Regions from separate parts of the Cellulomonas fengjieae genome, predicted to be linked through region 2. Evidence: predicted binding sites of a transcription regulator. Region 2 holds the regulator's gene; each other region holds the start of a gene.
What was found. Region 2 encodes HrcA, which represses chaperone genes, less so after heat shock. Its sites were predicted from a motif close to TTNGCACTCGNNNNNNNCGAGTGCNAA; they were not measured.
Positions count from the first base shown of each region.

Region 1: KG102_RS02800 (FmdB family zinc ribbon protein) is a predicted target of HrcA. The motif match lies at 7,870-7,896, and genes of this name have one in related genera.
Region 3: groES (co-chaperone GroES) is a predicted target of HrcA. The motif match lies at 5,650-5,676, and genes of this name have one in related genera.

Region 1 is NZ_CP074404.1:588,339-597,867, forward strand. It holds gene KG102_RS18895 (hypothetical protein) at 1-58, shown strand, start outside; gene KG102_RS02775 (hypothetical protein) at 433-4,812, shown strand; gene KG102_RS02780 (hypothetical protein) at 4,864-5,145, shown strand; gene KG102_RS02785 (dienelactone hydrolase family protein) at 5,221-5,799, shown strand; gene mscL (large conductance mechanosensitive channel protein MscL) at 5,989-6,621, opposite strand; gene KG102_RS02795 (SAF domain-containing protein) at 6,688-7,266, opposite strand; gene KG102_RS02800 (FmdB family zinc ribbon protein) at 7,502-7,831, opposite strand; gene KG102_RS02805 (penicillin acylase family protein) at 7,989-9,529, shown strand, end outside.
Region 2 is NZ_CP074404.1:2,417,676-2,427,204, reverse strand. It holds gene lepA (translation elongation factor 4) at 1-1,378, shown strand, start outside; gene hemW (radical SAM family heme chaperone HemW) at 1,386-2,603, shown strand; gene KG102_RS11210 (hypothetical protein) at 2,694-3,701, shown strand; gene KG102_RS11205 (DUF4870 domain-containing protein) at 3,711-4,085, opposite strand; gene KG102_RS11200 (DUF4870 domain-containing protein) at 4,082-4,459, opposite strand; gene KG102_RS11195 (hypothetical protein) at 5,167-5,853, shown strand; gene KG102_RS11190 (DUF3097 domain-containing protein) at 5,926-6,783, opposite strand; gene hrcA (heat-inducible transcriptional repressor HrcA) at 6,920-7,942, shown strand; gene dnaJ (molecular chaperone DnaJ) at 8,043-9,170, shown strand; gene KG102_RS11175 (16S rRNA (uracil(1498)-N(3))-methyltransferase) at 9,193-9,529, shown strand, end outside.
Region 3 is NZ_CP074404.1:2,864,704-2,874,232, forward strand. It holds gene KG102_RS13110 (helix-turn-helix domain-containing protein) at 1-432, shown strand, start outside; gene KG102_RS13115 (MazG nucleotide pyrophosphohydrolase domain-containing protein) at 475-822, opposite strand; gene guaB (IMP dehydrogenase) at 1,158-2,669, opposite strand; gene KG102_RS13125 (response regulator transcription factor) at 2,706-3,377, opposite strand; gene KG102_RS13130 (MerR family transcriptional regulator) at 3,592-4,509, opposite strand; gene KG102_RS13135 (WhiB family transcriptional regulator) at 4,760-5,056, shown strand; gene groES (co-chaperone GroES) at 5,216-5,512, opposite strand; gene KG102_RS13145 (class I SAM-dependent methyltransferase) at 5,717-6,898, shown strand; gene KG102_RS13150 (glutamate--cysteine ligase) at 6,898-8,046, shown strand; gene KG102_RS13155 (PadR family transcriptional regulator) at 8,088-8,432, shown strand; gene KG102_RS13160 (hypothetical protein) at 8,432-8,947, shown strand; gene tsaD (tRNA (adenosine(37)-N6)-threonylcarbamoyltransferase complex transferase subunit TsaD) at 8,952-9,529, opposite strand, start outside.

The DNA of each region.
Region 1 (9,529 bases), 1.8 Mb from region 2:
GGCCGCATCCGCAGCCGCCCACGTCTCGGCCCAGCCGTGCTGCAAGATCGTGCACTGAGACCACTGGACACGGTGTCACCGGGTGCGTGGGCCGGCCTTCGGCGGGGACGCCGAAGGCCCCCGGGCGACAGCCTTGCGGTGGCATGCGGCGAGCGCGCCGGGACGCCTCCGGGCCGGTCGTGCGCACGTTCGAAAGTCCACCCTGGGTATTCACCCGGACGGGTGCCTTGGACGTTTGACCAACACCACTTTCGTACCGCACACTCGTCCTGACGGTGCGCATCGCCTGCCCCCTGCGCGGTGCGCACCGTCGCAACTTTCGGAAGGGCGGGACCGGTCCATGCGACCAGTCCCGCCCTTTCGTGCATCCCGACCTGCCGCACCCCGGCGCGTCCTGCCCGAGATCCTGCGCCGCGCGGTTAGCGTTCCAGCGTGACCGTCCCCGTGCGCACCTCCGGCCCGGGACCCGACCAGGCTCCTGAGACCGGCGCAGACTCAGCCGACCGCCCGCTTCTCGTCGAGCCCCCGACCGCTGCCGAGGTGCTCGAGGGCGCCGTCGCCACCTGGCGGGCGTCGCTGGTCGAGGCGGCAGGGGGGTCCACGCTCGTCGACGTCGAGCTGCTCGGTGACGCCGCGCTCGACCTGTCGGCAGCGCACCCGTCCGGGATCTCCCAGCTGTTCGCGGGGCGCGAGACCCGGCTGTCCAACCTCATCCGCGAGGGCTCGGCGCTGTCGACCGCACGCCGCCGCGCGCGGGCCGTGAGCGCCCGTGCCGCGGTCTACGCCCAGCGGTACGGCATCGCGCCCACGTCGCTGGCCATCGGGGTCGCCACCTGGACCGAGCGCACCACCCCGGACATCGCGAGCGACGACGTCGCCGCCCTCGCGTCGGTGACCCGGCAGCGCACGCCGGACGGCGAGCAGCCGGCCGACTCGGTCCCCCGCACCGTGCGGGCGCCCGTCCTGCTGCGGCCGGTCACGCTGCGCGCCCGGGGCTCGGGCGAGAGCGACTACGAGCTCGCGCTCGAGCCGTCGCTGGAGGTCAACCCGGTGCTCGCCCGGGCGCTGCGCTCGCGCGGGGCGCTGCTCGACGCCGGCGCCGTGGCGCGGGGCACGTTCGGCTCCGACGGGTTCGACCCGCGCGGCGCGCTGCAGCGGCTCACCTCGCTCGGCGAGGCCGTCCTCGACGACTTCTCGATGAGCGAGCGGGTCGTCGTCGGCACCTTCGTGCACCCCGGCCAGATCCTGGTCGACGACCTCGACAACCTGTCCGGCACCCTCGAGCGCCACGAGGTCGTCGCGGCGCTCGCCGGCGTGGAGGAGTCCCGCACCCGGCTGCGCCGCATCCTGCCCCAGCCGGTGCCCGGCGACCGCGACCCCGGCCACGAGCGCGGCGTTGGGGACCTCGACCCCGCGCAGCAGCACGTGCTCGACGTGGTCGCCACCGGCACGCACCTGTTCGTCGACGCCCCGGCGGGTGCCGATGTGACCGGAACCCTGGCCGCGCTCGTCGCCGACGCCGCGGCCACCGGCCGGACGGTCCTGTACGTGCCGGGGCACCGCCGGTCGGCCACCGCGCTCGCGGACCGCTTGGGTGCCCTGGGCCTCGGTGACCTGCTCCTCGACGTGGCCCCCGACGCCGGTTGGCGCGCGGCGATCTCCCGTCGCCTGCTCGGTGCCATGACCCTCGAGGCGCCCCCGGTCGACGCGAACGGCGTCGTGGCCCTGCGCAGCGAGCTGGTCGGCACGCGGGAGCGCCTGCGCTCGTACGTCGACGCGCTGCACACCGAGCGCGCACCGTGGGGCGTCTCGGCGTACGACGCGCTGCAGCAGCTGGCGCGCCTGACCTCGACGCGGCCGACGCCGAAGACGACCGTCCGCCTCCCCGCCGACGTCGCCCGCCTGCTCGACGCCGACCGGCGGGCCGACCTCACGGCGGACCTGGTCCGGGCGGGAGAGCTCGGCGCGTTCCGCATCCGGCCCACCGACACCCCCTGGTACGGCGCCGACCTGCGCACGCGTGCCGACGCCGACGCCGTGGTGCACCGGCTCGCCCGCGTGCTCGACTCCGGGCTGCCCGGGCTCGTGGCGCGCACCGCGCAGGTGGCCGCCGAGACGGGGCTGCAGCAGGCGACCACCGTCGTGGCCTGGGCCGAGCAGCTCACCATGCTCGACGGGGTGCGTGCGGCGCTCGACGTGTTCCAGCCGGTCGTCTTCGAGCGCACCGCCGCCGACCTGGTCGCCGCGACGGCGACGAAGCAGTGGCGCGCCGAGCGTGGTCTGGAGATGGGGTACTGGCTGCGCCGGCGGCTGCGCAAGCAGTCGAAGGACATGGTGCGCCCCGGTCGTCCCGTCGCGGACCTGCACTCCGCCCTGCTGGAGGTGCAGGCGCAGCGCGAGGTCTGGCAGGCGCACTGCCCGTCCGGCGGGTGGCCCCGGTTGCCCGACGGCCTCGAGCACATCGAGGAGGAGTACGCCGCCGTGCGGGCCGACCTCGACGCGCTCGACGAGGTGCTCGCGACGACCCCCGCCGGTGCGGGCCTGTCCGCGCTGCCCTTCGCAGCCCTCACCGAGCGGCTCACGCGGCTGCGCGCCGACCTGGGTGCGCTCACCGACCTGCCCGAGCGCACCGCCATCCTGCACCGCCTGCGGGCTGCCGGCCTCGGCCCGCTCGTGGACGACCTGGCGGACCGCGGCACCGATCCCGCGCTCGCGCCGGCCGAGCTGGACCTGGCCTGGTGGAGCACGGTGATCGAGCAGATCCTGGGCGAGGACCCCGCGCTGGCCGGTTACGACGGTGCCGCGCTGGGTGCGCTGTCCAACCAGTACGCCACGCTCGACCGCGCGCACGTGAAGAGCCTGTCCGGTCCGGTGCTCGGCGCGGTCGTCGGGCACGTCTCGCACGCCCTGCGCCAGCACCGCGAGCAGGCCGAGGCGCTGTTCGCGGACCTGGTCGACGAGCGGCTGACCTCGTTGCGGGACACCATCGTGCGGCACCCCGACGTGGCGCGACGGCTGCGGCCGGTCATCGCAGCGAGCCCCATGCTCGTCCCGCAGGTGCTGCCGCCGACGCGCACCGTCGACCTCGTGGTCATCGACTCGGCCGCGCACCTGCCGGTCGAGGTGGCGCTCGCCGCGGTCGCGCGCGGTCGCCAGGTGGTCGTGGTGGGCGACGCGCGGTGCGCCTCGGGCAGCGCCGTGCGCGAGCTCGCGAGCGTCCTGCCGTCCGTCGCCCTGCGCGCCGACTCGTCGCGGCGCGACCCCTACCTCACCGCGTTCCTCGCGGCGCACGGCTACGCGGGCGTCCTGCGCCCGACGCCCCTGCCGCAGCACCGGCCCCTGGTCAGCCTCGACCTCGTCGACGGCACCGGGATGCCCGACGGCCAGACCGGCTCGGTCGACTCGACGCGCGAGGAGGTCGAGCACGTCGTCGAGCTGGTGGTCACGCACGCGCTCCTGCGGCCGGACGAGACGCTCGCGGTCATCACCGCGACCTCCGCCCACGCGGAGGCGGTCCGCGAGGCCGTCCTGTCGGAGGTCCGCGGCAACCCCGCGCTGGCCGCGTTCTTCGACTCCGGCCGCACGGACCCGTTCGTCGTCACCGACCTGCCGAACGTGGCCGGGCTGCGCCGCGAGGCGATCATCCTGTCGCTCGGCCTCGGCCGGACCCCGCACCGCAGGGTGCTGCACACGTTCGGTCCCATCTCCGCGCCGGGCGGCGACGCGCTGCTGCTCGACGCTCTCGGCTCCACGGCGCACCGGCTGACCGTCGTCGCGTGCTTCGGCTCCGAGGACCTCGACCCCGAGCGTCTGCGCGGTCCCGGTCCGCGGCTCCTCGCGGACGTGCTCGCCTTCGCGGCCCGCCGCGGCGCCGGTCAGGACGTCGCCGACCTGGTGACGGTGCCGGAGCCGACCGACCCGCTGCTGCGGTCGCTGACCGTCGCCGCGGCCGCCGCGGACGACGCCCTCGCCGCGGCCCACGAGCCGGACCGGCTGCTGCTGGACCTCGCCGAGCGCCTGTGGAAGCACGGCCTGCTGGTGGAGGCCGACCACGGCATCCCGGGCGGGGACCGGATCCCGCTGGTCGTCGGACACCCGGACCTGCCCGGCGAGATGCTGGTCGCCGTCCTCACCGACGACGCGCAGTACACGGCGGAGCCCAGCGTCCGGGTCCGCGACCGCCTCACGCCGGACCGGCTGGAGCGCGTCGGGTGGAGCGTCATCCGCGTCTGGGCGGCCGCCGCCTTCATGGACCCGCAGGCCGAGGTGGACCGCATCCGGCGGGCCGTGCACGCGCGCGTTCCCGGCCCGGTGGCGCCGCGCACGGCGCCGCTGCAGCTGGGCCTGATCGACGAGCCCGACGACGCCGAGGAGCTGCCGACGCCCGCCCGTCGCCGCGACCCGCGTCCGCCGACCGGGGTCTGGTCGACGGTGGAGGTCGTGCAGCAGGCCGCGCAGGCGACCGGTCCCGCCGTGGAGCCCGGCGGGTCGCCCGCCGACGGCGCCGCGTCACCGGTGGCGCCGCCCGAGCCGGGTGAGCCGTCCCAGGACGACCCGCGGCCGGCGGGCCGGGCCCTCCAGCTCGCGCTGGCGGTGCCGACGCGGAAGCGTCCCGACGTCCGCCGCGGCCTGCCGATCGGCGCCTACAGCGACGACCAGCTGGACGACCTGGTGGAGTGGCTGCAGTCGGACGAGCAGGAGCGGACGCGCGAGCAGCTGGCGGACGCCCTGCGCGACGAGCTCGGGATCACGCGCCGCTCCTACCGGATCGACACCGCGATCCGCGGCGCCATCACCCGCGCCATGCACTGACCGTCCCCGGCGCGTTCGTGGGGGACAGGCACGCGGTGGGATCATCGAGCGGTGACGTCGTCCGAGCAGCCCGAGCAGCCACGCGTGCGCCGACCGCGCCGCGCGGTGCGGCGTGCGGGCACCGTCGGCGGTGACGACGCCAACCTCCTGTCGACGCTGCCCGCACCTGCGCCCGTGCCGGTTCCCGCGCCTGTGGCCGTACCCGCGCCCGCGGTCCCCGGTGAGCCCGCCATCGCGGTGCGGAGCGCGGACGACTCCGACACCGGCTGGGGCGAGCGCGCCACCGACTCCAACGACGACCGGCTGAGCCAGGACAAGCCACCGCACTGGTAGCGCGCCTGTCGGAGGTACGCGAGACGATCACCGCACCCCGGACGTCCGGCCGGTGCGCGAGCGAAGGAGACCGCCATGGCAGAGGTTCTGCTGTTCCACCACGCCCAGGGACTCACGTCGGGTGTCCGCGACTTCGCGGACACGCTCCGCGGGGCCGGGCACACCGTGCACGTGCCGGACCTGTACGACGGGCACGTGTTCGACGACCTCGAGTCCGGGCTCGCCTATGCCGACGAGGTCGGCTTCGGCACCGTCATGGGGCGGGGGCGAGCGACCGTCGAGCAGCTGCCCGAGGGGCTCGTCTACGCGGGCTTCTCGCTCGGCGTGCTGCCGGCCCAGCTGCTCACCCAGACGCGACCGGGCGCCAGGGGCGCGCTGTTCTTCGAGTCGTGCGTCCCGCCCGCGGAGTTCGACACCCCGTGGCCGCAGGGCGTGCCGGTCCAGGTGCACGGCATGGAGTCCGACCCGCTGTTCGCCGGCGAGGGGGACCTCGACGCCGCCCGCGCGCTGGTCGAGGAGACCCCGCACGCCGAGCTCTTCCTGTACCCCGGCGACCAGCACCTGTTCGCGGACCCGAGCCTGGCGTCGTACGTGCCCGAGGCGGCCGAGCTCCTGAAGGAACGCACCCTCGCGTTCCTCGCGACGATCCGCTGACGCCGCAGCAACCGCTCACCCGCCCACCGGACCGCCCGTCGGCGACCTCCACCCGACCCGCCCGCGACCACGCCATGAGTGGCGAGGACGGGGCCCGTAGCGCGCCTCATGGTGTGCTCACGCACCTGCACCCACCTGCACCCACCTGCACCCACCTGCACGCACCCGCTCGCCGCGGGTGCGCCCGCGTCAGAGCGGCTTGGGGGGCGCGTCCGGGCCGGGTGGGATCGAGGGCGGCAGGTCGCTGCCGGTCGACCCGGTGGCCGTACCGCTGTCGGCCGCCCCGCCGGCCGCGACCCCGCCGGCCGCGGCCTGCGGTCCGGTCGGCGTCCCGGTCGTGGCGCCCGCGCCCGCGTCGTTGGCGATGGCCGGCGAGGGGCGCGCGGCGAGCAGGTCGCGGATCTCCTGCAGCAGCAGGATGTCCTCGCTCGGTGCTTCCGGCTCGTCCTCCTGACCGCGCTTGCGCCGGGCCGCCATCGCGTTGAGCGGCAGCACGATGAAGAAGTACACGGCGGCGGCCGTGAACAGGAACTGGATCAGCGCGTTGAGGATCAGCCCGATCGAGAACACGGCATCGTTGATCTCGAAGGCCCAGACACCGCTGAGGTCGGTCTGACCGAACACCGCGGCGATCAGCGGGCTGATGAGCCCGTCGACGAACGCCGTGACGACCGCGGTGAACGCGGCACCGATGACCACACCGACCGCCAGCTCGACCGCGTTCCCGCGGGAGATGAAGTCCTTGAAGCCCTGGAGCACCTTGGCGGTGCCCTTCAGACCTTGGCGAGCGCCGCTGATCCCAGAGTTGATCCTGTCGGTCACGGTGGTGCCCCCTCGGGTGGGATGTCGATCGTCCGACGCCCCGGCGGAGCGTCTCCGCTCGTTCGATCATGACACGACGACCGCGGACAGCAAGGCGGAGGCAGCGGCGCCGGCAAGCGTCGCGGCCTCGTGCGGCGCCACGGCGAGCAGGACCGGGACGGAGTCGTCCGTCGTGCCACCGATCCCGAGCGCCGCCGAGGAGGCGCCCCGCCGCGTGACCGGGAGCACGAGCGCCCGGCTCGCGACCACCCCTCCCGGACCGCCCTCGGGGGTGGCGGCCAGGACGTCGACCCGCATGCCGGCCGAGAGCAGCCCGGCGACCGCCGGGTCGGCGAACCGGACCGTCGCGACCACCGTCCCCGGCGGTCCATGGACCTCGTCGGCGACGAGCAGGCCGGGGAGCACGGGGATGCCCGTCGCGAGCGGGACCGCGGTCGACGACCCGACGACGTCACCCGGGTCGGTGACCGCCCCGCGCGGCGCGACCGCGGTCGGCAGCCGCGCCACGCGGACGTCCGCGCCGGTCAGGTCCGTGCCGGCGGCGATGTCCCGGGCCGCGACGACGACCGCCGCGGTCGGCGGGTCGGGCGGGCGCAGCGCCTGCACGGTGCACCCGGCGGCGATGCCGAGGAGGACCGCGCACACCAGGAAGCGCGCCCGCCACAGGTGTATCCGCAGTGCGAGACGGAACGGGCGCCGACCATGCGGCAGCGGTGGCGGGCGACCCGCGAGCGGAGGGGGATGCATGGCCGCCGACGGTAGGCCGGGGTCGCACGCCGGCTGGTCCGTCAGGCCGTCGCCGGTGGAACCGGCCGCCGATCCGCGGGCTGAGGGCGGCTCGACGCCGCGGCTCAGCCCAGCTCAGCTCAGCTCAGGACGGTCAGGACGACGCGGGCTTGGCGGCCGGCTTCGCGGCGGGCGCAGGCGTCGAGGACGTCGACGAGGAGTCGGGGGTCGACGACGTGGCGGGCGTCGACGGGCCGGGCGTGCCGGACGTGCTGGGCGCCGAGCTCAGCGCGGACGACTTCGCACCCGCGCGGGCGTCGTTGCGGTAGAAGCCGGAGCCCTTGAACACGACGCCGACCGAGGAGAAGACCTTGCGCAGCCGGCCCTCGCACTCGGGGCACACGGTCAGCGAGCTGTCGGTGAACGACTGCACGATCTCGAAGGTGTGACCGCACGCCGTGCAGGCGTAGGCGTAGGTGGGCACTGAGGGTCTCCTGGCAGCTGATCGAACGACCGGATGGTCTGGCACTCGACTGGTCCGAGTGCCAATCTTAACCGCACGCCCACCCGGGGCATTCCGGTGGGCGGCGCGCGGCCTGCGGGAGCGCCGCAGGCCGAACGGGCAAAGTACCCTCCGAAGCGTGTCTCGTCGCCGCCTGCTCCGTCTCAGTCTGACCACCGTCGCCGTCGTGGTCGTCGTCGCTCTGGTCGCCGTGGTGGTCTCGGCGACCATCGTCGTGCGCCGGCCCCTGCCCGAGGTCGCGGGCGAGCAGCAGCTGCCCGGCCTGGACGCGACGGTCTCGGTCACCCGGGACGAGCGCGGCGTGCCGACGATCACGGCGACCACCGCGCAGGACCTGTTCCGGGCGCAGGGCTACGTCGCCGCGCAGGACCGCTTCTTCGAGATGGACTACCGCCGGCACGTGACGGCCGGCCGCCTCTCGGAGCTGGTCGGCGAGAACGAGGACGCGCTCGCGGCGGACAAGGTGATCCGGACGTTCGGCTGGCGCGAGGTCGCCGAGCAGGAGTGGGACCTCCTGCAGCCCGCCACCCGGGAGGCGCTGCAGGCCTACGCCGACGGCGTCAACGCGTACCTGGACGGCAAGGACCCCGGTGCGATCGCCGTGGAGTACAGCGTGCTCGGCCTCCAGACGACGGTCCGAGCGCCGCGGGAGTGGGACCCGGTCGACTCGCTGGCCTGGCTCAAGGCCATGGCCTGGGACCTGCGCGGCAACTACGACGCCGAGCTCGAGCGCGCCGCGTCGTACTCGTCGGTCGGCGACATCGCCCGCGTCGACCAGCTGTTCCCCGCCTACCCCCAGGACCTCAACCTGCCGATCCTCGCCGCGGGCGACGGCCCCGTCGCCGAGGTGCAGCAGGCCGCCGCGTCGACCGAGCCGCTCGACCTCGGCAGCTCCGACCTGCAGGAGGCGATGGCGTCCGCCGCCGCCGCGCTCGCGGCCGTGCCCCATGTGATGGGCGACGGCGAGGGCGTGGGCTCGAACTCGTGGGTCGTCTCCGGCGAGTTCACCGAGTCCGGCAAGCCGCTGCTGGCCAACGACCCGCACCTGGGCATCTCGGCGCCGGGGATCTGGGAGCAGGTGGGACTGCGGTGCGCGGAGGTGTCGGCCGACTGCCCCTACGACGTCTCCGGGTTCGCGTTCGCAGGGCTGCCGGGCGTCGTGATCGGGCACAACGCCGAGCTCGCCTGGGGGCTGACCAACCTGGGCGCGGACGTCACGGACTTCTTCATCGAGCGGGTCGACGGTGACGCGACGCTGCTCGACGGGGCGCCGGCGCCGATCACCGAGCGCCAGGAGGTCATCCGGGTCAACGGTGGCGACGACGTGCACCTGACCGTCCGGGAGTCGGTGCACGGCCCCCTGGTGTCGGACGTGCTCGACCTCGTCGGGGTCAGCACGGCGCCCGTCCCCGACGACGCTCCCGGCCGCGGCTTCCAGGTGGCGCTGCGCTGGACCGCCCTGCAGCCGGGCCGCACGATGGACGCGGTGCTCGCGATCAACGTCGCGAAGGACGCCGAGGACATCCAGGAGGCGGCCGCCCTGTTCGACGTGCCGTCGCAGAACATCGTCTTCGCGACGACCGACGGGCACATCGGCTACCAGGCGCCTGGCCGCATCCCCGTCCGGTCGACCGTCCCGACCGGTCCCGTCCCGTCGAA
Region 2 (9,529 bases):
CATCGGCGGCGACCCGGAGGACTGCCTGCGGGTCTCCGGCAAGACCGGTGCCGGCGTCGAGCAGCTGCTGGACCGCATCGTCGAGCTCGTCCCGCCGCCCACGGGTGACGCGGACGCCCCCGCCCGCGCCATGATCTTCGACTCCGTGTACGACACCTACCGCGGCGTCGTCACCTACGTGCGGGTGGTCGACGGCAACCTGAACCCGCGCGAGAAGATCGTCATGATGTCGACGCGCGCGACCCACGAGCTGCTCGAGATCGGCGTCATCTCCCCGGAGCCGGTGCCCACCAAGGGGCTCGGTGTCGGCGAGGTCGGCTACCTGATCACGGGCGTGAAGGACGTGCGCCAGTCGAAGGTCGGTGACACGGTCACCAACGCCAGCAAGCCGGCCGCTTCGGCGCTGGGCGGGTACTCCGACCCCAAGCCGATGGTGTTCTCCGGCCTGTACCCGATCGACGGCACCGACTACCCGATCCTGCGCGACGCCCTCGACAAGCTGAAGCTCAACGACGCGGCGCTGAACTACGAGCCCGAGACCTCCGTCGCGCTGGGCTTCGGGTTCCGCGTCGGCTTCCTGGGCCTGCTGCACCTCGAGATCATCCGCGAGCGGCTGGAGCGCGAGTTCGACCTCGCCCTGATCTCGACCGCCCCGAACGTGGTCTACGAGGTCACGCTCGAGGACAAGAGCGTCGTCACGGTCACCAACCCGAGCGAGTTCCCCACGGGCAAGATCGGTGAGGTCCGTGAGCCGGTGGTCAAGGCCACGATCCTGGCGCCCAGCGAGTTCATCGGCGCGATCATGGAGCTGTGCCAGACCAAGCGCGGCGACCTGCAGGGCATGGACTACCTGTCCGAGGACCGCGTCGAGCTGCGCTACCTGCTGCCCATGGCCGAGATCGTGTTCGACTTCTTCGACCAGCTGAAGTCCAAGACCCGCGGGTACGCGAGCCTCGACTACGAGCGCGTCGGTGACCAGGTCGCGGACCTGGTGAAGGTCGACATCCTGCTGCAGGGCGAGACGGTCGACGCGTTCAGCGCGATCGTGCACCGCGACAAGGCCTACGCGTACGGCGTCATGATGACCGCCAAGCTCAAGGAGCTCATCCCGCGCCAGCAGTTCGAGGTGCCGATCCAGGCGGCCATCGGCGCCCGGATCATCGCCCGCGAGACCATCCGGGCCATCCGCAAGGACGTCCTGGCCAAGTGCTACGGCGGCGACATCACGCGTAAGCGCAAGCTGCTGGAGAAGCAGAAGGAGGGCAAGAAGCGCATGAAGACGATCGGCCGGGTCGACGTGCCGCAGGAGGCCTTCATCGCCGCGCTCTCCAGCGAGCCCGCGGGGTCGGCCGGCGGCAAGGACGCGAAGAAGAAGTGACCTGAGCATGGCAGCCCTGCCCGACGGCGACGCCGCTCCCGACGACGGCCGCCTGCCAGGCTCGGTGCGCGCGGGCGTCGCCGAGCGGGCGTTCGGCGTCTACCTGCACGTGCCGTTCTGCCGGGTGCGCTGCGGGTACTGCGACTTCAACACCTACACCGCGACCGAGCTGGGCGGCGGGGCGAACCAGCACGCCTACGCGGACACCGCGCTGCGGGAGATCGCCCTGGCGGCCGACGTCCTCGCGGACCTGCCGAGGCGGCCGGTGAGCACGGTCTTCGTCGGCGGCGGCACCCCCACCGTGCTGTCGGTGCCCGACCTGGCGCGGATGCTCGGCGGGGTCCGGGACGCGTGGGGCTTCGCCGACGACGTCGAGGTGACCACCGAGGCCAACCCCGACTCGGTCACGCCGCAGTCGCTGCAGGCGTTGGCCGACGCCGGCTTCACCCGCGTCTCCTTCGGCATGCAGTCGGCCGTCCCGCACGTCCTGGCGACCCTGGACCGCACCCACGACCCCCGACGGATCCCCGACGTCGTGCGCTGGGCGCGCGAGGCGGGGCTGGCGGTCTCGCTGGACCTCATCTACGGCACGCCGGGGGAGTCGCTCGACGACTGGCGCACCAGCGTCGAGGCGGCGCTCGCGACGGGCGTCGACCACGTGTCCGCCTACGCGCTCGTGGTCGAGCCCGGCACCCGGATGGCCGTGCAGGTGCGCCGCGGCGAGCTCGAGCTGCCGGACGGCGACGACCAGGCGGCCAAGTACGAGCTGGCGGACGACCTGTTCGAGGCGGCCGGCCTGCACTGGTACGAGGTCAGCAACTGGGCGCGGACGCCCGCGGACGCCTGCCGGCACAACCTCGCGTACTGGCGCGGCGACGACTGGTGGGGCGTCGGTCCCGGGGCGCACAGCCACGTGGGCGGCGTGCGCTGGTGGAACGTCAAGCACCCGCGCGCGTACGCCGACCGGCTCGACCGGGGGCTGAGCCCGGCGGCCGGGCGGGAGACGGTCAGCGGCGAGGGGGCTGTGCTCGAGCGGCTGATGCTCGGCCTGCGCCTGGCCGGGGGCCTGGCGCTCGACGACCTCCCGGTGCGGGCGCGCCCGGCGGTGGCCGGACTCGTCGCCGACGAGCTGGTGGACGGCCGCGCGGCGATCGGCGGGCGCGTCGTGCTGACCCGCCGCGGTCGGCTGCTCGCGGACGCGGTGGTCCGGGACCTGGCCGGCTGACGAGTCCTCGGGGCACCTCCACCCTGAGGTAGGCCGGTCTCCGTCCGACGGGGGTGTTGCAGCGAGCCGTCGGCCGCGACGATGCCGTTCATGGACCCCGCCTCGCCGCCCGCGCCCGCGTCGCGCGCGCGGCCCCGGATCCTGGCGTTCGTGCTGCTGGTCACCGCGCCCGTGTGCGCGGAGTACCTGCAGGCCTACGACCCGGCGAGCACCGGGGACCCCGCGGCGCTGCTCGTCGGCCTGCTCGTGCTGGCGCCGCTGTACGGGGCCCCCGCCCTGCTGATCCGGGAGATCGCCGCACGTGCGCGCCTGCACTGGACCGGGATCCTGGCGCTGGCGGCCGCGGCCGGGACCCTGCAGGCCGGCGTCGTCGACCAGTCCCTGTTCGCCACCACCTACGCCGGCTACGACGACTGGGCCGAGCAGCTGCGTCCCACGTTCGTCGCTCCGCTCGGGCTGAGCGCCGCGACGGCGCTGAACTTCCTCGTCGGACACGCCGTCTGGAGCTTCGCGGCGCCGATCGCGCTGGTCGAGGGCCTCGACCGGCCCGGACCGCGGCGCTCGTGGCTTCGAGCCCCCGGGCTGGTCGCTGCGACGGTGCTGTACGCCGCCGCTGCCGCGCTCGTCTGGTCCGACGTCAGGAGCGCGGGCAGCGACCGGGCTTCGGCCGCGCAGCTGGTCGGCGCGCTGCTGGTCGTCGGCGTCCTGGTCGGGGCCGCGTTCACGTTCGGCCGCCGGACCCTGCCGACGCCGACGGGAGCACGGGTGCCGCCACCGGTGGCGGTGCTCTGCCTCGTGCTCACCGCGGCCGTCGGGTACGTCCTCGTGCCGCCGACCTGGTTCGGCGTCGCCGTCGGCGTGGGCGTCCTCGGGGTGGCGGGCGCCGTGGTCGTGCACTGGTCGCGGTCGGCCGCCTGGGACCCGAGGCGGGTGGCGGCCGTCGGCGGCGCGGCCGTCGTCGCGCGGGCGCTGGTCGGCTTCGCGTCGGTCACCGAGATGACGCCCCGCCCGTCGGGCGGGTACGGGCAGAACATCGTCCTGCTCGCCCTGGCGCTCGTCCTCGTGCGGGCCGCGACGCACACGGGCCGCGACCGCTAGGTCCGCCGGTCAGCTCACCATGCGGAGGCTGACCGGGTACCGGTACCACTCGAACCGCGAGGCGGCGACCCCTCCGAGGATCGGGAACACCAGCTGGACGAGCCCGAGGACCGGCACGAGCACCAGGGCGGCCAGGCCGAAGGTCGCGAGGGTGACGGCCACCACCGCGACGACGGCCAGCAGCAGCGTGAGCTGGAAGTTCAGCGACTCCTTGGCCTGGTCCTCCACATAGCGTCCGCGTCCGCGGAACGCGAGCAGGATCACCAGCGGGGCCACCCAGCCGCCCAGCAGCGCCAGCAGGTGGGCCAGCATCGCCCAGTTGCGCTCCTCGTCGGGTCGCAGCGGGGGTGGCCCGTAGACGGGACCGGTCCAGGGTGCGGTCATCGGACCAGCTCGATGCTGTACGGGTAGCGGTAGGTGCCACCGCGCTGGACGGCGAGCGCCGCCACGACGCTCAGCACCAGGCTCGCGATGCTGATCGCGATGAACCCGATCCGGCCGATCACACCCAGCACGGGCACGGAGCGCAGGATGGTGCACACGACGAGCCCGATGAGGACCGTGAGCTGGAAGTTGAGTGCGACGCGGGCCTCGGCGACGGCGAGGGTGCTCTTCTCGCGGTTGACCAACCAGACGACGAGCGCGGGAAGCCAGCCGATCCAGAAGTACGCCAGGATCCCTCCGAGGTGCGCCAGCATCGCCCAGGTGCGGGCCTGGTCCGCGCCGCTCGAGGCAGGGCGGTGGTCGTCGTAGGACATGGGTCGTCGCTCCTCGGGTCGGCCGTGCGCTCACGGCACGCGCAGCCTACCGAGGGCGCCTGGCCAGCGCGTGCCGACGGGACGCAGCCGCCGAGGGGCGACCAGCGGCCGCGTTCCTTGACACGCCAGGTCCGCCGCGGGTTCCCTGGCAGAGGGCGACGACCGCCCTGTGACCAGGGAGGCCACGCATGAGCGAGAACCCGGGCGGCACTGCGCCGCGCGACGACGACCACCCGGCCCAGCCGGACCCGACCGGCCCCGCCGACCCGGGGACGGGGTCGCCGGCACCGTCCCGTCCGACCGAGCCGGACGCACCGGAACCCGCCCCGGGCTCAAGCCCGGACACACCCTCCACACCGCCTACCCCGCCGGTCGAGCCGGCGGCGCCACCGGTCGCCCCGTCTCCCGCACCCCCCGTCGCGCCTTCGGCGCCGCCGACACCTCAGGCACCGCCGACACCTCAGGCGCCGCCGACACCTCAGGCGCCGCCGACACCTCAGGCGCCGCCGGCACCGCCGTACGGGCAGCCGTCGACCGGTTCGCCCTACGGCCAGCCGCCGGCCGGCTCCCCGCCGTACGGCCAGCCTCCGTACGGGCAGCCGCCCGCAGGCTCGCCGCCGTACGGGCAGCCGTCGGCCGCCGGGTACCCGCCCGGCTACGCCGAGCCCGGGGCGTTCCCGCCACCGGCGGCCGGCTACGGCCAAGCCGTGCCGCCGTCGCCCATCGGGGAGTCGTTCTCCTACGGCTGGAAGAAGTTCACGCAGTTCGGCGGCATCTTCGTCGGCGCCGCGCTGGTGTGGCTGGTCGGGGCCGCGATCGTGCTGGTGGTCCTCTCGCTGATCTTCGGCGGCTTCGGTGCCCTGCTCGACCCGGACGGTCGCGGCATGCGACCCACCCTCAGCATCGTCGCGTCGCTGGGCGCGTTCGTCGTCTCGGCGGCGGCGTTCCTGATCGGCTACCTGGTCCAGGCGGCGTTCATCCGGGCGGCGCTCGACGTGACGGACGGCCGGCGGATCTCGTTCGGCGACTTCTTCAAGTTCCCGGACCCGGGTCCCGTCCTGCTGACCGCGCTGCTGCTGGCCGCGATCAACATCGTGCTCAACCTCGTGCCGTTCTTCGGCCAGCTGCTCTCGTTCGTGGCCGGCTTCCTGCTGCTGTTCACCTTCTGGTTCGTGATCGACAAGCACCTGAGCCCGGTCGACGCGATCAAGGCGAGCTACCAGCTCATCGTGGCGAACCTGTCGACGACGATCCTGTTCTACCTGTTGTCCGTGGTCGTCGTCTTCGCCGGTGCGATCGTGTGCGGCGTCGGCCTCTTGGTGGCGCTCCCCGTCGTGCTCGTGGCGACCGCGTTCCTGTTCAAGCGGCTCCTGGGCGACCCGATCTCCGCCTGACGGACGTCGCACCAGCCCGACCGACGGGCGACGTCCGGACGGTGCCCGGTCCGCCTCGGCGGCCGGGCACCGTCATGCGGTGACGAAGTCGATGAGCTCCTCGACGCGGCCGAGCAGGCTGGGCTCCAGGTCGGCGTAGCTGCGCACGGAGCGCAGGATCCGCTGCCACGCGCGCGCCACGTCCGCCTGCTCGTCGGCCGGCCAGCCGAGCTCGCGCAGGATGCCCCGCTTCCACTCCGTGCCGCGCTCGATGACCGGCCAGGCATCCAGGCCGACGCGCTCGGGACGCACCGCCTGCCAGACGTCGACGTACGGGTGCCCGAGCACGAGCACCGAGCCGGCGGGCATCCCGCGGACGGCCTCGTCGGCGATCCGGGTCTCCTTGGACCCGGGGACCAGGTGGTCGACGAGGACGCCGACGCGGCGACCGGGCCCGGGTGCGAAGTCGCGCAGCGCCGCCGCGAGGTTGTCGACGCCGTCCAGCAGCTCGACCACGACCCCCTCGAGCCGCAGGTCGTCACCCCAGACCTTCTCCACGAGCTCGGCGTCGTGCTTGCCCTCGACCCAGATCCGGCTGCCCCGGGCGACGCGGGCGCGGGCGTCGTGCACCGCCACCGAGCCGGACGCCGTGCGGGTGGGGCGGGCCGGCGCGGAGGCTCGCACGGGTGCGGTCAGCGCGACGGGCTCGCCGTCGACCCAGAAGCCGCGACCGAGCGGGAACGTGCGCGTGCGGCCGCGGCGGTCCTCGAGCACGACCACGTGCTGGCCGCCGGACTTCTCCACCCGGACCACCGCACCGACCCACCCGGTGGTGACCTCCTCGACGACGAGGCCGGTCTCGGCGGCCTGCGGGCGACTGGTGCGGGCAGGCCGGTGGTGCGTCTGCCCGGAGCCCCCGAGCACGTCCGAGCCGTAGCGGTCCTCGTTCACCCGGGCAGCCTAGAGGTCCGTGCCGGCGTGACGGTCGAGGCACGCGGCGGACGCCCCGTGGGTGTCGGGTGCGCGGCGTAGGATTGGCACTCGACGAGCACGAGTGCTACCCACGAGATCGGGCGAAGGAGGCGGCATGAGCGAGGACAGGCGGCTGGACGTGCTGCGCGCGATCGTCGAGGACTACGTCGCGACCAAGGAACCGGTGGGCTCGCGCGCCCTCGTCGAGCGGCACTCGCTCGGGGTGTCGCCCGCGACCATCCGCAACGACATGGCGGCGCTCGAGGAGGGCGGGTACATCGCCCAGCCGCACACCTCCGCAGGCCGGGTCCCGACCGACAAGGGCTACCGCCTGTTCGTCGACCGGCTCTCGACCATCAAGCCGCTGTCGAGCCCGGAGCGCCGGGCGATCGGCGCGTTCCTGGAGAGCGCGCAGGACCTCGACGACGTCGTGGACCGTGCGGTGCGGCTCATCGCCCAGCTCACGCAGCAGGTCGCCGTCGTGCAGTACCCGTCGCTGCGGCGCTCGGCGCTGCGGCACGTGGAGCTGGTGCCGGTGGGCGCGCGTCACCTGCTGGTGGTCATCATCACCGACACCGGCCGCGTGGAGCAGCGCACCCTCGAGCTCGTCTCGGACCTCGACGAGTCGGTCGTCGCGCGCCTGCGGACCCGGCTCAACGTCAGCGCGGCGGGGCGCCGTCTGTCCGAGCTGCCCGTCGTGCTGAGCGAGCTGACCGAGGCCTTCGCGCCGGACGACCACCCGCTGGTGCACGCGGCCGTGGGCGTCGTCGAGGAGACGCTGGCCCAGGAGAGCGAGGAGCGTGTCGTGCTGGCGGGGACCGCCAACCTCGCGCGCGCAGGCAGCTCCGACGTCCGCGCCATCGGGCCGGTCCTGGAGGCGCTCGAGGAGCAGGTGGTGCTCCTGCGCCTGCTCTCGGAGATGGCCGAGGACTCCGCGGCCGTGGCGGTGCGGATCGGCCGGGAGACGCAGCACGAGGGGCTGGTCGAGACGAGCTTCGTCACCACCGGCTACGGCGACGAGGGTGGTGGCTCGGTCGCGCGCATCGGCTCCATCGGGCCGCTGCGGATGGACTACCCCGGCACGATGTCCGCGGTGCGGGCGGTGGCCAGGTACCTGACCCGCATCCTCGCCCAGTGACAGGCCCGACGACCCCCGCGACGACCCCGACCGAGACCCCTGCAGAGACCCCCGCAGCGACACACCCGACGACGAACGCTGGAAGCGAGCAGACCCTCCTGTGACCGACTACTACGAGATCCTCGGTGTGCCGCGTGACGCGACGCCGGAGCAGATCAAGAAGGCGTACCGCAAGCTCGCGCGCGAGCACCACCCCGACGTGGCGGGCACGGACGCCGGCTCCGACGACAGGTTCAAGGACGTCTCGCGCGCCTACGACGTGCTCGGCAACCCCGAGAAGCGCCGCGCGTACGACCTGGGCGGCGACCCGTCGTCCCCCGGGGGCGGCATGGGCGGCGGGTTCGGCTTCCAGGACATCTTCGAGACGTTCTTCGGTGCCGCCACCGGCGCCGCCGCGCAGCGTGGCCCGATCCCGCGCGCCCGGCGCGGTCAGGACGCCCTCGTGCGGCTCGACCTGGACCTCGCGGACGTCACCTTCGGTGTGCACAAGGACGTGCCCGTCGACACGGCCGTGCTGTGCCCGACGTGCAACGGCTCATGCTGCCGGCCCGGCACCTCGCCCCGGACCTGCGAGGTCTGCGGCGGGCGCGGCTCGGTCCAGCGGGTGGCCCGGTCGTTCCTCGGTCAGGTCATGACGACGCAGCCCTGCGCGGCGTGCCACGGGTTCGGCACGGTCATCCCCGAGCCGTGCACCGAGTGCTCGGGCGAGGGCCGCGTGCGCTCGCGCCGGACGCTCAGCGTCGACGTCCCGGCCGGCGTGGACACGGGCACGCGGATCAAGCTCACCGGCCAGGGCGAGGTCGGTCCCGCCGGCGGTCCCGCGGGCGACGTCTACCTCGAGGTGCGCGAGCGCAAGCACGACACCTTCGTGCGCCGCGGTGACGACCTGCACGCCACGCTCGAGGTGCCGATGACCGCCGCCGCCCTGGGCACGGTGCTCACGCTCGACACGCTGGACGGTCCGCGCGACGTCGACCTGCGTCCCGGTACCCAGCCGTCCCAGATCGTGTCGATCAAGGGCCTGGGCGTCGGTCACCTGCACGCCCCCGGCCGCGGCGACCTGCACGTCCACGTCGAGGTGCACGTCCCGACGGCGCTGGACGAGGAGCAGGCCGAGCTGCTGCGACGGCTCGCGGCGCTGCGCGGCGAGGAGCGCCCCGAGTCCCGGCTCGCGGCCTCCAGCTCCGGCGTGTTCGCCAAGCTGCGCGACAAGCTCTCCGGCCGGTGAGCGTGCCGGCGCCGGGCGCGGCATGAGCGCGCCCGTCTTCCTGGCCGACCCCGGCACGCTCGACGCGGTCACCGACGGTGGCACCTACCTGCTCGAGGGGGCCGAGGGACGGCACGCCGGCGTCGTGCAGCGGCGCGGCCCCGGGGAGCGGGTCGACGTCGTGGACGGCGCGGGGGTGCGCCTGCGCGGGGTGGTGGGCGCGGTGAGCGGTGACGGCGTGCTGGTGCACGTGCAGCAGCGGGTCGTCGAGGAGCGTCCCGCGGTGGTGCTCGTGCTCGTGCAGGCGCTCGCCAAGGGCGACCGCGACGAGCTGGCGATCGAGGCCGCGACCGAGGTGGGTGTCGACGCGGTCGTCCCCT
Region 3 (9,529 bases), 450 kb from region 2:
GTGGACGTCACCGTCCACCCCAGCGAGCTGCGCGCGCCGATCGACAAGATCCACCCGATGCCGTTCCCCGGGCTGAACATCGACAACCTGCCGTTCTTCGTCGCGATCGCCGCGTGCGCCGAGGGTTCGACGCTGGTGCACGACTGGGTCTACGAGGGCCGCGCGATCCACCTGACCGACCTCACGCGGCTCGGTGCCGACGTCCGGCTCCTCGACGCGCACCGGTTGCAGGTCAGCGGCCCGACGCGCTGGTCCGGTGCCGAGGTGTCGTGCCCTCCGGCGCTGCGCCCCGCCGTCGTCATCCTGCTCGGGATGCTCGCCGCCAAGGGCACCTCGGTGCTGCGCGACGTCGACATCATCGCGCGCGGGTACGAGCAGCTGCAGGAGCGGCTGGTCGAGCTGGGCGCTCGCATCGAGACCTTCCGCGACTGACCGCTCCTTCGATCAGCAACCCGGAATCCCCCTGACCCTCGGTCAGGGGGATTCCGGGTTGCTGGGCGCTGCGCCGTCGCGGGCCAGGTGGGCGCCGAGCTCTGCCATGGTCCGGTCGAAAGCCGCCTCCAGGTCGACGCCGTAGGTGTCGGCCAGCGACATCACCGACCAGAGGCAATCGGCCAGCTCGTGCGCGAGAGCCTGATCGAGGTCCTCGCGTGGTCGCACGCCCGCCTTCCCCTGCACGAGCTTCGCCAGGTCCCCGACGTCGCCGAGGAAGCCGAGCATGAGCTCCTCGTCGTTCCAGCGGCGCCCGTACCGCGCGGTCTCCCGCGCCGCGTAGGCGCCTCGGACCGCACGCGCCTTCTCCTGCATCTCCCGGAACTCCACGCGCCCAGTATCGAGGTGCCGATGCGTCGAAGGGCGCGAAAGCGCGAGTCCCGGCAGCGCGTGCACGCACCATCCGCCCGCACGGGCAGCACCGCCCACGCCTCACCGGAGCCATCGTCCGCCGGGCTTCGCGACGCGGGTTGACCGGCCTGGTCCGCCGACCGGCCGCCCAGCGCGTGCAACGCCGCGGCCAGGGCGTGCCCGTGCTCGCTGGTCAAGAACCCAGCCAGGTGACACCCCTCGGTGCTCTGGGACAGCGTGAGGAACTCCCGCTCGCTCGCCTCGCAGCGGCCCAGCTCCGCGACCAGGCTGGTCTGGTCGCCCGGTGCGCCCGCTCAGCGGCCGGTGTAGTTGGGCGCCTCGACGGTCATCTGGATGTCGTGCGGGTGCGACTCCTTGAGCCCCGCCGGGGTGATCCGGATGAACTTCCCGCGCTCCTGCAGCTGCGGGATGGTGTGCGCACCGACGTAGAACATCGACTGGTGCAGGCCACCGATCAGCTGGTGCGCCACGGCCGACAACGGACCGCGGTACGGCACCTGACCCTCGATGCCCTCCGGGACGATCTTCTCGTCCGAGGACACGTCGGCCTGGAAGTACCGGTCCTTGGAGTAGGAGATCCGCCCGCGCGACGCCATCGCCCCGAGGGACCCCATCCCGCGGTAGTGCTTGAACTGCTTGCCGTTGACGAACACGAGCTCGCCCGGCGACTCGTCGCACCCGGCGAGCAGCGAGCCGAGCATCACGGTGTCGGCACCCGCCACGAGCGCCTTGGCGATGTCGCCGGAGTACTGCAGGCCACCGTCGCCGATGACCGGCACCCCGGCGGGCTTGCAGGCACGCGCGGCGTCGTAGATCGCCGTCACCTGCGGGACACCGACTCCGGCGACGACGCGCGTGGTGCAGATGGACCCCGGCCCGACGCCGACCTTGACCGCGTCGACGCCCGCATCGACCAGCGCCTGCGCGCCCTGCGTCGTCGCGACGTTGCCGCCGATGACCTGGACGTGGCGGGTGGCCGGGTCCGACTTGAGCTTGCGCACCATGTCGAGCATCAGCCGAGCGTGACCGTTGGCGGTGTCGACGACGAGCACGTCGACCGCGGCCTCGACGAGCGCGTACGCCCGCTCCCACGCGTCGCCGAAGAAGCCGATCGCGGCGCCGATGATCAGCCGGCCCTCGCCGTCCTTCGTCGCGTCGGGATACTGCTCGGTCTTCACGAAGTCCTTGACCGTGATGAGGCCGCGCAGGATCCCGGCCTCGTCCACGAGGGGCAGCTTCTCGATCTTGTGCTTGGCCAGCAGTGCCGCCGCGTCGTCACGCGCGATGCCGACCGGTGCCGTGATCAGCGGCATGGGGGTCATGACCTCACGGACCCGGCGCGACTCGAAGTCCCCGGGAGGCACGAAGCGCAGGTCGCGGTTGGTGATGATGCCGAGCAGCCGACCGACGTCGTCGATCACGGGCAGGCCCGACACCCGGTAGATGCCGCAGAGGTGGTCCAGCTCCGCGAGGGTCGCGTCCGGGGACACGGTGACGGGGTCGGTGATCATGCCCGACTCCGAGCGCTTCACCAGGTCGACCTGGTGGGCCTGGTCCTCGATCGACAGGTTGCGGTGCAGGATGCCGATGCCGCCCTGGCGCGCCATGGCGATGGCCATGCGCGACTCGGTGACGGTGTCCATCGCGGCGGACAGCAGCGGGACGCGCACGGAGATCTCACGCGTCAGGCGGGAGGTGGTGTCCACCTCGCTCGGGATGACGTCCGTCTCCCCCGGCAGGAGGAGCACGTCGTCGTAGGTGAGCCCGATGCGGGCGAACGGGTCGGCAGGGGAATGCTCCGTCATCCGACAAGGATACGCGGCTGCTCGGCCGGGCGGTCCCTACTGGATGAGTCCGCGCCGAAGGCCGATGGCCACCGCCTGGGCGCGGTCGCTGGCGCCGAGCTTGCGGAACAGCCGGCGCGCGTGGGTCTTGACGGTGTCCTCGGACAGGTACAGCTCGGCACCGATCTGGGCGTTCGACCGCCCGTGGCTCATGCCGGTCAGCACCTCGATCTCGCGCTTGGTCAGCGGCACGCCGGGGATCGCCCCCGAGGTCGGCACACCGACGGGAGCACCGTTGGCGTCCGGGGCGCCGACAGGCACGCCCGCGGCAGGGGTCCGGAGGTCACCGGCGCGGAAGCTGCCCTGGCTGGGCACGTCGACGGGCTGCGTCCGCGACGCGGTCTGGGCCGGGAGAACCGGGCTGGCCAGCACGTGCGCGGCCACCGCCGACAGCTCGGCGCGGCCGACGTCGGGCGCGAGGAAGCCGCGCGCCCCGAGCGCGAGCGCCCGGTCGAGCGCCACGGTGTCGTCGGGGAGGGCGAGCAGGACGATGGCGGCACCGGGCGCGACGGCGCGCAGCCGACGGATCGCCTCGATGGCGCCGGGTGCGGCCAGGTGCGCGTCGAGCAGGACCACCGTCGGCGGCATGCGCCGGGCCAGGCTCAACAGCTCGTCCACCGACGAGGCTGCGCGGACCGGACCGAGCGCGGGCACTCCGATGGAGGTCACGACCAGCCGTTCGCGAACGACCGCCGAGCCGTGACAGATCACGACTCCCGCCATGTTGCTTCCCCTCTCGGCCCCGTGCGGGGCACCGTGAGTCCTATCGGCCTGCGACCTGCCAGAAGTTAGTCCCGACGAGGAACCCGACGCGGTGCGGCCGGGACTTCGTCCACCTGTGGGCACCGTGCGCGGAAATGTCTCCCCCGCTGCGGGGCCGGTCTCACACTTCTTCACCCGCCGACGCGACCGAGAGCACCTCGTGCAGGAGCCCGGTGAACGTCCGGGCCCGGTGCACCGACCGGCCGAGCGGGACGGCCCCCGCGGCGGCGTCCGGCACCATCACGAACTGAGGCAGGTCGGGCTGGTCGCGCGCGAGCCTCTCCACCAGCTCGAGCTCCGGGTCGACCCGCTCGCCCAGCGTGATCACCGCGCGCGGGCGGGTCATGGCAACGAGCTCGGCCGCGTGGTGCACGCTCATGGGCCCGCCGACGATGCGGGCATCCACCCCCTGCGCCGCGAGCGCGCCGGCGATGGCGTGCGCCACCAGGGGGCGGGCCTCCTGCGGGGCGACGAGCACGAGCACGACGGGGCGACGCGCCCCGGCGAGCGGGAAGGTCCGGGCGCGCAGCGCGGCGAGCACGCCCGCGTGCACGGCCGCGACCGCGTCCACACCGGGCGGGTCCACGACCGTGCGCCGAGCCAGCGCGGCCAGCACGGGCTCCACCAGCCCGGTCCACCACAGCGCGACGTCCGGCTGGCCCTCGAACCCCAGCAACCGGGCGCACCTCGCGAGGTCCCCCGCGAGCGCCGCGTCCACCACGGCGCTCGGCGTCGAAGGTGCGACCGGGTGGGCGTCCGCTCGGGGGCCACCCGCGGCGTCGGTCGCGAGTGCGATCCGCGCGGACTCCGCGGGCGCCACGCCGTCGAGGGTGAGACGCCGCATGACCAGCAGCCGGTCGACGTCGGTGGCCGAGTACCGCCGGTGCGCGCCGGCTGAGTGCTCGGACGGGCCCAGACCGTACCGACGGTCCCAGGTACGCAGCGTCGCCGGGGCCACGCCGAGCCGGCGGGCGACCGCGGCGACAGTGAGGGCGGGCGCCTGCGACAACGCCGCTTCATCGTCCTCACTCGTCACCATGGCGCGATTCTGCCAGGCCGGAGCGCTTCGGCTCGCGATGGTCGCCCGCGAGCCACCGCGTCTACCTGCGATGACGTGCTCAACCGCGCCACCAAGAAAATGTGTGACACGGTCTTGAACAACTTGTGGCGCGGTTGTAACGTCCTCTCCAACGCGTCATCACCGGTGGACATCGCCGGGGTTCCGTGTTCACGACTTCCCGTCGCATCCGCCACCGCGGTCCTGCGCCGGATCGACTGAGGAGGAATTGATGGCCGAGATCTCGCGCCTTCCCGGACCGGTGATGGATCTGTGGGAGTGGCAGTACGAGGGGGCCTGCCGCGACGCGGACCAGGATCTGTTCTTCCACCCCGAGGGTGAGCGCGGGAGCGCACGGCGACGCCGCGCGGAGGCCGCCAAGGCCATCTGCGCCACCTGCCCGGTGCTCAAGGAGTGCCGCGAGCAGTCGCTCACCGTGCGCGAGCCGTACGGCGTGTGGGGCGGCCTGTCCGAGGACGAGCGGGCCGCGATCCTCACGCAGCGGACGCGCACCAGCAACGTCGGCTGACGATCGCACCACCAGAGCCCCCCGCCGGCGACGACACCGTCACGGCGGGGGGCTCTCGTGTGTGCGCGCCCGGTCGGCCGGGCCGGACGACGGGAAGGCCCCCGCGGCAGCTGCCGTGGGGGCCTTCCCGAGCGATCGGGGCGCGTGGCGCCCCTCAGATCACTTGACGACGATCGCGAGGATGTCGCGGGCGGAGAGGATGAGGTACTCCTCGCCGTCGTACTTCACCTCGGTGCCGCCGTACTTGGAGTAGATGACCTTGTCGCCGACGGCGACGTCGAGCGGGATCCGGTTGCCGTTGTCGTCGACACGGCCGGGTCCGACGGCCTGGACCTCGCCCTCCTGGGGCTTCTCCTTGGCACTGTCCGGGATGACGAGACCGAAAGAGGTCGTCGCCTCTGCCTCGAGCGTCTTGACGACGATCCGGTCCTCGAGGGGCTTGATGGAGACCGACACAGCGGACCTCCCCTTCGCATGTGAGTAGTTCTCTGAGGTTCTTGCGTGCTGTCGACCACGTCGTCGCGGGTGCCGTGGCCTGGAGCGCAGCTGGCACACTCACCGGGAGAGTGCCAGCCACTCACTCTAGGAAGCGGTTAGCACTCGGTCAAGGCGAGTGCCAACGGGCGGTCGCTTCCCTCACCTGCGTGCGAGGATCGCCGGATGGATAGTGACGGCATCGCGCAGCTGCTCAGCCCCGCCGGCTGGGCCCTGCTCTCGGCGCTGCCCCCGTACGACGAGACCCGCACCCTGGCCCTGTCCGAGCGGATGCGCGACGAGGGCATCGACCCCGCACTCATCGCGGCCGCCCTCACGCAGTCGCGCCTGCGGGCGAAGGCGGTCGGCAAGTTCGGCACGTTCGCCAACGGCATGCTGTTCACGGCGGCCGGGCTCGAGCAGGCCACCCGACTGACGGTCGCGGCGCACCACGCGCGCAGGTACCGCGACGCCGGCAGCACCCGGGTCGCGGACCTCACCTGCGGGATCGGAGCGGACGCCATGGCCTTCGCCGGCATCGGCCTGCACGTCCTGGCGACCGACGTCGACGAGGCCACGGCGGCGATCGCGACCGTGAACCTGCGGCACTTCCCCGACGCGCAGGTGCGTCACGGCGACGGGCTCGCGCTGGACCTCGAGGCGGAGGGGATCGATGGCGTGTACGCCGACCCCGCCCGTCGCACCTCGTCGGGTAGCCGCGTGTTCGACCCGGCCGCCTACGAGCCGTCGCTCGACGCGGTGCTCGCCGTGCGCGACCGGGTGCCGGCCCTCGGGCTCAAGCTCGGCCCCGGCATCCCGCACTCGGCCCTGCCCGCCGACGCGCTGGCCCAGTGGGTCTCGGTGGACGGCGACGTCGTCGAGGTGGGCCTGTGGTTCGGTCCGCTGGCTCCCGAGGGCCCCGGCCGGTCGGCGCTCGTGCTGCGGGACGGCGAGGCGCACGTGGTGCAGCAGACCTCCGAGGAGCGCCCCCCGACCGGGCCCATCGGTGGCTACCTGTACGAGCCCGACGGCGCGGTGATCCGCGCGGGGCTGGTGGGCGAGACGGCGGCGCAGGTGCGCGGGCGGCTGCTGGACTCCACGATCGCGTACGTGACGTCGGACGTGTTGACCCCCGTGCCCACCGCGACCTCCTACCGGGTGCTCGACACCATGCCGTTCGGACTCAAGCGGCTCCGCACCTACCTGCGAGGACGTGACGTGGGGAAGCTGACCATCAAGAAGCGCGGCACGGCGGTCGTGCCGGAGCAGCTGCGCCGACAGCTCGACCTGCGGGGCAGCGCCACGGCGACGATCATCCTGACGCGCGTGGCGGGCAGCCAGCAGATCCTCGTGGTGGAGCCGGTCTGATGGCATCGCCCGTGACCCTCCCGTTCGGGCAGTCCGAGCGGTCGACCGTCGGCATCGAGTGGGAGATCGCCCTGGTGGACGCCGACTCCGGCGACCTGCGACAGGCCGCCGAGGCGATCCTTGCCGCCGTCCGGCCGGCCGACGGCGGCGAGCACCCGCTGATCACCCAGGAGCTGCTGCTCAACACCGTGGAGATCCGCTCGGGCAAGTGCCGCACCATCGCGCAGGCGACGGCCGACCTCCAGCGTGCGCTGGACGAGGTGCGGGCGGTCGCGGCCCCGCTGCGGATCGACCTGATGGGCGGCGCCACCCACCCCTTCGCCCACTGGGCCAGGCAGAAGGTCACCGACAAGCAGCGGTACGCCACGCTGATCGACCGCACCCAGTGGTGGGGCCGCCAGATGCTCATCTACGGCGTGCACGTGCACGTCGGCATCGAGGACCGGGACAAGGTCCTCCCGCTCTCGCGCGCGATGCTCACCGTCTTCGGCCACATACAGTCGCTGTCGGCGTCCTCCCCGTTCTGGGCGGGCAAGGACACCGGGTACGCGTCCAACCGTGCGCTGCTCTTCCAGCAGCTGCCGACGGCCGGGCTCCCGTTCGCGTTCGAGGAGTGGTCGCAGCTCGAGCAGTACGTGGGCGACATGCTGCACACCGGGGTCATCGACCAGTTCGACGAGGTGCGCTGGGACATCCGCCCGTCCCCCCGGTTCGGCACGCTGGAGATGCGGATCGCGGACGGTGCGTCCAACCTGCTCGAGGTCGCGGCCATCTCCGCCCTGACGCACTGCTTCGTCGAGCACTTCTCGACGATGCTGGACCGGGGCGAGACGCTGCCGACCCTGCCGCCGTGGTTCGCGCAGGAGAACAAGTGGCGCTCCGCGCGGTACGGCATGGACGCGATCATCATCACGAACGCGGCGGGCGACGAGGAGCTGGTGACGGACGCCATCGGTCGGTGGCTCGTCGAGCTCGCACCCGTCGCCGAGCGCCTGGGTTGCGCGGCCGAGCTGGACCAGGTGCGCCAGATCCTTCGCCGGGGTGCCTCGTACCAGCGCCAGCACGCCGTCGCGCGACGCCATGCGGGCGACCTGGACGCCGTGGTCCGCTCGCTCGTCGCCGAGCTGTCGGCGGGCCGACCTCTCTAGCGGTACTTGTCTATACCCACTACCTGGCATAGCCTCAGGCCGTGCCCGAGTCCCGCGACCCCCAGCTCCTCAAGGGCGTGCTGCCGATGCTGGTGCTCGCCCTGCTGACCGAACGCGAGTCCTACGGCTACGAGCTGGTCACGCGCCTGCACGACAGCGGGCTCGACGACCTCGGCGCCGGGACCCTGTACCCGGTCCTCAACCGCCTCGAGCGCGACGGGCAGATCTCGTCGCGTCTCGTCGCCTCCACCGCGGGGCCGGCCCGCAAGTACTACGTCCCGACGGCGGCCGGCGCCCACCAGCTCGATCGCACCGTCCGCGCCTGGCGGCACCTGGCCGTGACGGTCGACCGCGTGCTCGACCGCATCACCCCGAAGGAGTCCTGATGAGCACCTCGTTGCGCGACACCCTGGTCCGCGAGCGCTACCTCCTGCGGTTCAGCTGGGCGCTGCAGGACTTCCCCGGGTACCGGACCGTCGTGCGCGACCTGCGCACGGAGCTGACGGCGACCGCGGCCGAGACCGGCATGCGGCGAGCGGTCGCCGACCTCGGCCACCCGCGCGTCCTCGCCGACGGCTACCTGGCCGAGCTCGACCGGCCCGTGCCGCGCTGGACCACCGGGGCGGTCTGGGGCGCCCTGGCGCTCGGCGCCCTGCTCTACCTCGCGATGGCGTACGGCTTCGGCACCCTCGACACGCTCGAGGAGCTCGGCGGCGGCACCGTCCAGCGTGCGTTCCTCGGCGTGACGACGACGTTCACGAACGACGGCAGCTCGATCTCGATGGGGTCCACGGTGACGTGGCAGGCCCTCGCGGTCTACGCCGCCGTGTTCGCGGTGCCGTTCCTGCTGGGCGCCCGCGTCTGGCGCGCCTGGCGGACGACGCCGGCCACCCGCGCCTGAGCCGTCAGACCAGCACCTGCGTGAGCGGCATCGACGAGTCCACGGGCAGGTCGAGCGAGGACGGCGGAAGCCCTCGACGGACGACCGCCGAGCCGAGCGCCGCGATCATCGCCCCGTTGTCCGTGCAGTAGCGGATGGGCGGGATGCGCAGCGTGATGCCCGCCTCCGCGCACCGCTTCGCCGCCATGTCCCGCAGCTGGGAGTTGGCGGAGAAGCCGCCACCGACCACGAGCGTGTCGACGCCGTGCGCGCGGCACGCGGCGATCGTCTTGGCCGTGAGGACGTCGGCCACGGCCTCCGCGAACGACGCGGCGACGTCCGGCAGCGGGACCTCGAGACCGGCGTCCTGCCGCGCCTCGACCCAGCGCGCCACGGCCGTCTTCAAGCCCGAGAACGAGAAGTCGGCGGCGTGTGCCGCCTGGTCCTTGGCGGCCGTGAGGCCCCGGGGGAATCGGATCGCGGTCGGGTCGCCCTCGCGGGCCAGCCGGTCGATGTGCGGGCCGCCCGGGTAGGGCAGGCCGAGCAGACGACCGACCTTGTCGAACGCCTCCCCCGCCGCATCGTCCAGCGTGGAGCCCAGCT